DNA from 2 places in the Shewanella sp. KX20019 genome. Region 2 is predicted to be linked to the other one. Evidence: predicted binding sites of a transcription regulator. Region 2 holds the regulator's gene; the other holds the start of a gene.
What was found. The regulator MetJ, encoded in region 2, represses methionine synthesis genes. The targets are predictions, from matches to a motif close to TAGACGTCTAGACGTCTA.
Positions count from the first base shown of each region.

Region 1: a site for MetJ is predicted at 2,587-2,604, ahead of metH (methionine synthase). Genes of this name have one in related genera too.

Region 1 covers NZ_CP068437.1:4,117,006-4,121,225, reverse strand. The annotation lists gene metH (methionine synthase) at 1-2,485, opposite strand, end outside; gene JK628_RS17840 (histidine phosphatase family protein) at 2,719-3,354, shown strand; cobalamin riboswitch at 3,493-3,645, shown strand; gene JK628_RS17835 (ABC transporter ATP-binding protein) at 3,733-4,220, shown strand, end outside.
Region 2 covers NZ_CP068437.1:584,560-588,779, reverse strand. The annotation lists gene JK628_RS02540 (bifunctional aspartate kinase/homoserine dehydrogenase II) at 1-996, opposite strand, end outside; gene metB (cystathionine gamma-synthase) at 1,012-2,172, opposite strand; gene metJ (met regulon transcriptional regulator MetJ) at 2,383-2,697, shown strand; gene JK628_RS02525 (sulfite exporter TauE/SafE family protein) at 2,781-3,509, shown strand; gene JK628_RS02520 (conjugal transfer protein TraF) at 3,533-4,220, opposite strand, start outside.

The DNA of each region.
Region 1 (4,220 bases), 1.8 Mb from region 2:
CGATGATATCGACATTTTCCGCTTTAGCCACCTCGATGATCTTCTCAACCGGTACCATCACGCCAAGATCAATCACCTCATAGCCGTTACAGGCCAGTACCACACCAACAATGTTCTTGCCGATATCGTGGACGTCACCTTTTACCGTGACCATTAAGATCTTACCGTTGGATTGGCCGGGGGTCTTTTCGAGTTCAATATAGGGGTTGAGGTATGCCACGGCTTTTTTCATTACCCGAGCGGATTTTACCACTTGTGGCAGAAACATCTTGCCTGAGCCGAATAGGTCACCAACAATGTTCATTCCATCCATTAACGGCCCTTCAATCACATCCAGTGGCCGAGTGGCTGCCGCGCGGGCTTCTTCGGTATCTTGGTCGATAAAGTCGGTAATGCCTTTAACCAGTGCGTGGGCTAAGCGCTCATTAACCGGCTTGCTACGCCACTCTAAATCTTCCTTCTTATTGGCTTGAGAGCCATCACCACGAAACTTCTCGGCTACTTCAAGCAGCAGTTCGGTGTTATTGGTCTCTTCCCCTTTGCTAGTAACCGCAGTGCAAGGTAGGTTTTGCACAATGGCTTCAACGCGCTCTTTAAGTTCGGCATCAATATCATCATATATCGCCAATTGCCCCGCGTTAACAATACCCATATCCATACCCGCCTGAATCGCGTGATAAAGGAACACGGCATGAATGGCTTCACGCACTGGGTTGTTACCCCGGAATGAGAACGACACATTCGACACACCGCCAGAGATCATCGCGTGGGGCAGGGTGCGTTTTATTTCACGGGTGGCCTCGATAAAGTCGACCGCATAGTTGTCATGCTCTTCAATACCGGTAGCGATGGCAAAGATATTAGGGTCGAAGATAATATCTTCTGGCGGAAAACCGACTTTGTCGACCAGCACGTTATAAGCACGAGTGCATATTTCTATTTTACGCGCCTTGGTATCGGCTTGGCCCTGTTCATCAAACGCCATTACAATCGCCGCGGCGCCGTATCGCTTAACCAGTGTGGCTTGCTCGATAAACTTCTCTTCGCCCTCTTTGAGCGAAATGGAGTTAACGATGCCTTTACCTTGAATACATTTTAGCCCGGCTTCGATAACCTCCCATTTAGAGGAGTCGATCATAATCGGCACCCGTGAGATATCCGGCTCTGAGGCGATTAAGTTAAGGAACTTGTGCATGGTTTCGGCACCGTCGAGCATACCTTCATCCATGTTGATATCGATGATCTGTGCGCCGTTTTCTACTTGATCTCGGGCGACACTAAGCGCTTCTTCATATTCACCAGTTTTAATCAGCCGTAAAAACTTGGCAGAACCTGTCACGTTAGTACGTTCACCGACGTTTAAAAATAGTGAGTTTTCATCAATGGTAAGTGGTTCTAGCCCTGACAAACGGCAAGCCACTGGAATATCGGGCAATACGCGCGCATCATGGCGAGTCACGGCATCGCGGATAGCGCGGATATGCTGCGGGGTGCTACCACAGCAACCACCAATGATATTCAAAAAACCTTCGTCAGCCCACTCTTCGATGATCTCAGACATCTGCTCTGGGGTTTCATCGTAGCCGCCAAATTCATTTGGAAGACCTGCATTTGGGTGGGCCGACACATAACACTCAGAGATTTTTGATAGCTCCTCAACATATGGCCGTAGCTCCTTTGGTCCTAATGCACAGTTAAGACCAATCGACAAGGGCTTAACATGGCGCAGTGAGTTATAGAAGGCTTCGGTAGTTTGTCCGGTTAAGGTACGGCCAGAGGCATCGGTGATGGTGCCGGAGATCATAATCGGTAGGCGGAAACCTTGACTGTCGTATACGGTTTCAATGGCAAACAGTGCCGCTTTAGCGTTAAGCGTATCGAAAATGGTCTCAACCATGATGATGTCGGCGCCGCCAGCTATTAGTGCGTTAATGGACTCAATATAAGCTTCAACAAGTTCGTCAAAACTGACATTACGAAAGCCAGGGTCATTCACGTCAGGACTGATAGAGCAAGTGCGGTTGGTGGGGCCGAGTACACCTGCCACAAAACAGCTGCGGCCAGTTTGTGCTGCAACTTCGTTGGCAGCTTGTCGAGCAAGGCGCGCACCTTCGAGGTTAATCGCGGCTGAATGCTCCTGCATGTCGTAGTCGGCCATGGCGATACGAGTGGCATTGAAAGTATTGGTTTCAATGATGTCGGAACCAGCCAATAAATAATCTTTATGAATTTGTTTAATCGCGGCAGGTTGAGTCAGCACCAACATGTCGTTATTGCCCTTTACATCGCAATGCCAGTCTTTGAACTGTTCACCGCGAAAGTCTTGCTCTTCAAATTTGCGATCTTGGATCATGGTGCCCATTGCACCATCAAGCAGAAGGATCTCATGCTGTAATTTTTGGGTTAGTACCGCTAGCACTTTTGTTGCAGTGTCTTGAGTATGCGGCGTTGGGCTTAGGGCATGTGTTGGGGTACGTGTTGCCATAGAATATTCCTACCAATTACAGGGTCGCAAAAACATAAATTTTAGTAAACGTCGTCCGTTGTATCTCGCCATACTCATGAGATCTTATTTGTTTGGACATTCATACGTATAGACGTCCATAATACGTGAGTCGATGTCAAAAGTGCAAGCACTAAAAGCTGATACTTTTTCATTTTAAATAGAACATTATTTACCTCTAAGTACCTGATAAATATAATGTGAGAGGTGTTACAATGCAGAATACCAGAGTGATCTTACTGCGGCACGGTGCCTGTGAGGGCGGAAATATTTTGCGCGGTCATACGGACGTTATGCTGAGTTTTGCCGGAAAAGAGCAGCTAAATATGGCTCTTTCGACACTTTTAGAGAGCAAAACCTGTTTAGCAGCGCAAAACAAGATAGCCGATTTAGTGGTGAGTTCCTCTCTATTGCGTTGCGCTATTCCTGCTAAGGCGCTTGCAGAGCAATATGATATCGATTTCGTTGAGCAATCTGCGTTTATGGAGCTTAATTTTGGTGCCTGGGATGGCCAATCTTTTAACGCGCTTTATCAGCAGCATGGCAAGGCGTTAGATGCTTATTGGGCAGATCCTTGGCGACATGCTCCGCCCAATGGCGAGACGATGCAGGCCTTTGAGGACCGAATCGATACAGCGTGGCAGTCTTTGGTTGAGCAGCACCGAGGTAAGGTGATTTTATTACTGACTCACGGTGGTGTGATGAGACACTTAATGGCTAAGTCTTTAGGATTAAAACAGTGCGCGGGGATCTATAGCGCATTGAAGTTGCCTTACGCCGCGACGGTGGTCATTGATATATTAGATGACGGCCAACAACAATACTTAAGCCTTAATTGGGGACTTGAATAGCACGCGGCTATAAATAGGAGGCTCTCAAGTGAATAGCGATCGCAATAGTTGTTATAATCCGCAGCGATTAGCGTGGTAAACTGCGCTGTAATGGTGTGCAAGCGTTTAATATAACGCGACAGAACATCGTGACTTGTCGAATAGATCATTAAGTTAGGTGCTTAACAGCACAAATTGGGAACCGGTAGCGAAAACAAAGCTAATGAGTCCGGACTGTACCCGCAACTGTATGGGCACTAAAGCATGGCTTTAGTTCTCAAGTCAGATACCAGCCTAACTTTGGATAGATAAACGTTGATAGCGATACGTTTCACAATACATAACACTTGAGCGGGCGTCTCAAGGGAGTTTATTAAATGATGTTTTATGGTTTATTGAATGTCTAAGCAGGCATTAACAACGGTACTGGCAGTGAACGGTTTAGGCTGGCAGTTAAATGGCCTAGCCATATTGGCAGACATCGACTTTAGCCTAGCTAAGGGGCAGATGCTGGGCATTATTGGCCCTAATGGTGCGGGTAAGTCGAGCCTTCTGCGCTGCTTATATCGTTTTGTTAAACCAACAACAGGGCAAATCCAGCTGTTTGGCGAAGATATTTCGGCGTTATCCGCCAAAGCATTTGCCAAGCAAATTGCCGTGGTACTGCAAGATACGCCACATCACTTTGAAATGACCACCACTCAGCTGGTCAGTCTTGGCTTAACACCGCACAAAGGCGCATTTGAATTTACTAATGCAAACGATCGTCAAGTGGTGGCGCAGGCGCTGGTTAAAGTCGGCTTAGCCGATAAAGCGAATCAAGCCTATGAAAGTCTGTCTGGCGGCGAAAAGCAACGGGCGTTAATCGCCCGTGCGATAGTACAGCG
Region 2 (4,220 bases):
GTATAATCCCGAATCAGTTAACAAATTGAGCAATGTAGAGAAAGCGCCATCCAACTGAATATTAAACAGTGATACGCTGTTGAGATTGGTCACGACGGGCGCACTAGCAGAGGAGCTTTTAGGCGCAATTAAGGTAAAGTCGGTATGTGACGCATAGCTTGAGCGTACAGCAAGGCTCACGTCAGTATCAAACAGCGGCTGCAGGGTACGGTTGTGCAGTACAGGCGAGCCTAAATGTGCCAGACGATTAGCCTCGTCTAATGATAAGCTGCTCAGTAGCTTAGCATCGTTAATCTTATTAGGATCTGCGTTAAATACACCTTCAACATCAGTCCAAATTGTTACCCGCTCAATATCCGCTAAGCTAGCAATGAGCGTAGCACTAAAGTCGGAGCCATTTCGGCCTAATAATAAAGTGTCACCCTTGTCATTGGCACAGATAAAACCAGTGATAATCAGCCGTTCATTGGGGTGGGCTTCAATCAGGGTTTGCACTCTTTGACGAGAGTCTTGCAAGCGGATCTGCGGCACAGCGCCTTCATCGGCAATCAGCAAGGTACGCGCATCCACATCAGACGCTGCCACACTTGACTCTCGCAATAAAGCTGCCAGCAAGCGTGATGACCAACGCTCACCAAAACTAACCACTTGGCTACTTTGGTAATCGTTGATAGGTGCTAATGATAACAAGCTGATCAGCTGCGCTTTATCGTTTGACAGGCGCTCTCTTAACGATCGAGCTTGCTCATTCGACAGTAACTGCTCTATCAGTCTTTGTTGAAAACTAATCAGCGTTTGTAACTCTTCTTGCCACAACTGCTTTGTGGTGCTCAGTTCCAGCAATCGATATAGAAAGTTAGTGCTTTTTCCTGCCGCAGAAACCACCACAAGATCGTCACTGTGACCATGAGTCAGGAGAATATGTGCAACGCGACGATAGCAGTCTGCGTCAGCTAAACTGGAGCCACCAAATTTATGTAAGTGACAACGTGCCATCTTAAACCCCTTTAATTAACAAGCGACAGCTGCATTGAGTGCAGCTTCAATATCGGCAACAAGATCATCAGCATCTTCGATACCAACAGAAAGACGGATTAAGGTGTCTTTAACCCCTGCTTGAGCACGTGCTTCAGGATCCATCGCTCGATGCGTCATGGTCGCAGGCACTGCCACTAGACTCTCTACTCCTCCGAGGCTTTCTGCAACAGAGAAATAATTAAGATTTTTTAAGAAAGCGACTAATTGCTCTTCACCGCCTCTTAATTCAAAGCTGAGCATCGCACCGAAGCCTTTTTGCTGCTTAGCAGCAATTTCATGACCAGGGTGATCTTTAAGCCCTGGGTAGTAAACTTTTTCTACTGCGCGATGACGGGTAAGAGTATCAAGGATCCGCTGCGCATTCGCCTGATGTTCGCGAATTCTTACCGCAAGTGTTCGAATTCCGCGCAATGTAAGATAACTATCGAATGCACCGCCCGTCAGACCTAAAGTATTTGACCACCAATGCAACAACTCGCCCAGCTCAGCGTCTTTCGCCACCACAGCACCACCGACGACATCACTGTGGCCATTGATATATTTGGTGGTCGAATGAATCACGATATCGGCACCAAGTAGTAAGGGTTGTTGCAAGATTGGTGACAGGAAAGTGTTATCAACGACCACGAGTGCACCCACTTCGTGGCTAGCAGCACTTATTGCTTCAATATCAACAACCCGTAACAGTGGATTTGACGGCGTTTCTAGCCACACCATTTTAGGCTTTCTAGCAATGGCTATAGCCAATGCCGCTGTATCGGTTTGGTCAACGACCTCAAGTTTGAACTGACCTTTCTTCGCCAGATTGACAAATAAACGATAACTACCACCATAACAATCATGAGGTACCACCAACAGGTCATCGGGACCAAGTAAACTAGTCACTAAAGTTATGGCTGCCATTCCAGTACAAGTCACTACCCCTGTACAACCTTTTTCGAGTTCAGCGATAGCATCGCCTAAGATTGAACGAGTGGGGTTGCCTGAGCGGCTATAATCGAAATCTCTAGGATTTTTGTGACCATCAAAAGAATAGTTTGTAGAAAGATAGATCGGAGGTACAACCGCACCATGTTGGCTATCGGACTCGATGCCTTGGCGCACAGCTACAGTGGCTAGTTTACGCTCGGTCATGTACTACTCCTCTTGCTAGATTTTCTTATTAGGGATGTCTGGACGTCTAAATGTACCTAAGCAATTCACCCTAGTCAATCACTTTTGGCCGTTTAGACGTCCAAGCATTTAGAAATCTATTTGCATTTGTCATAAAATAGAGGCAATAATTTGACTGTGCTGCATAAGGGGTTAAAATCTGCCCCGAATTTAAAAATTACAGGTGAGTCAATGACTGAGTGGAACGGCGATTATATCAGCCCATATGCTGAACACGGAAAAAAGAATGAGCAAGTAAAAAAAATTACTGTCTCTATTCCTTTGAAAGTACTCAAGGTGCTTACCGATGAGCGTACACGCCGCCAAGTGAATAACTTACGTCATGCCACCAATAGCGAATTACTCTGTGAGGCGTTTCTACACGCTTACACAGGACAACCGCTGCCAAATGATGGTGATCTTTCAAAAGATAAGCCTGATAGCATGCCTGCGGAAGTTAAACGCTTGATGGATGAGATGGGCATTGAGTGGGAAGAGCTAGAGTAGACAGGCTAAGTATGTGCAAACAAGGACCGCTATAGCGGTCCTTGTTTGCTTTCGTTCGCGAAAAAAGATCCACAGGTAGCTAAATGCTAGACCCAAACACGCTTATTTTCGCCTCTATCATTATATTTTGTGGTGCATTAACACAGAGTCTAATTGGCTTTGGTTTAGCTATCATCGCCAGTCCACTGTTATATATTATCGAACCCTCGCTAGTGCCAGCATCAGTCATTATGATGGGTTTCTCTACGGCCGTATTAACGCTTTTTAGAGAGCGTGGGCAGCTTGAGTTCAATGGGTTGCAATATGCGCTACTGGGGCGCATTCCGGGTGGGATCTTAGGCGCTATGCTTATATTGATAGCCCCTCAGCCTATTCTAGGGCTGGCAATAGCCCTTACCGTGGCGATCGCCGTTGGCTTTAGCTTGCTGAAGTTTAATATTTCGGTTAACCGTTTAAGCCTGTTTATTGCAGGGGTTCTCTCTGGCATTTTTGGCAACATTGCTGCCATAGGTGGACCACCGCTGGCGATATTGCTCGCAGGTAAAGATGCCGGTCAATTTAGAGCGGCCCTATCAGCCTTCTTCATATTTAGTTCTATGATTGCATTGGCCATTTTAGGATTTGCAGGGCTATTAAAGCCTGAACATTTGTGGGCATCATTAATGCTATTGCCCTCTGTAATATTGGGTTATGCAGTTGCCGGTAGATTGGTCGGTAGAGTCGATAAACAAAAAACCAGAGTTTTTACTCTGGTCTTATGTAGTTTCAGTGCACTTATCTTAACAGTTAAGTCGATTATCGAACTTAGTTAACCTAACGCTCAAGTAAACCATGTTTAGAAGTGATATGAGGTTTGTAGCACCCCACCTATCGCTTCATCACTGCCAAACATCCCTGTAAAGTCTAAGAAAAATGACTCACCAAAGGCAAAACCAGAACCAATAGAATAGATGTTCGCCGTTGAATCTTTCATGTCATGGCGATAACCAACACGCAATGACATCCAGTCAAACGCCCGCACTTCACCGCCTAGGCGCCAATACTGCGTGCCATCGAGCTCTTTAAACTTCTTGTTTTCAATCAAATCAACATCGGTTGTTACCGTCAAGATACTCCAGTCATAAGCAACACCTGCGGTCACCAAAGGCTCAACGCGATAGGTGAACTTCTGCCCTTCAACTTCAATGGTATCGACATCTTGGCTAATAAGGTTACGACCTGACAAACCAAATACCAAACCATTGATTGGCTCAATAGCCACACCGACATCGATATTAAAACTGGTTTCATCGTTACGGTATTCAACATCATCAAAGTCACTGGCAGAAAAATTATTCGCGCTAGCAATATAGTTGTACGTATCGATGCGCTGGAACTTTGGTGATATACCTACCGAGATAGGCATATTGACAATAGAGAGCGGGAAACTTAACGCTATTCCTAAATCAGATACAGCCCCTCCAATCACTTGGCCATTTGAGGCTAAGTCGGTCACTGCTGGCGGATTATTTACATCTAAGTCT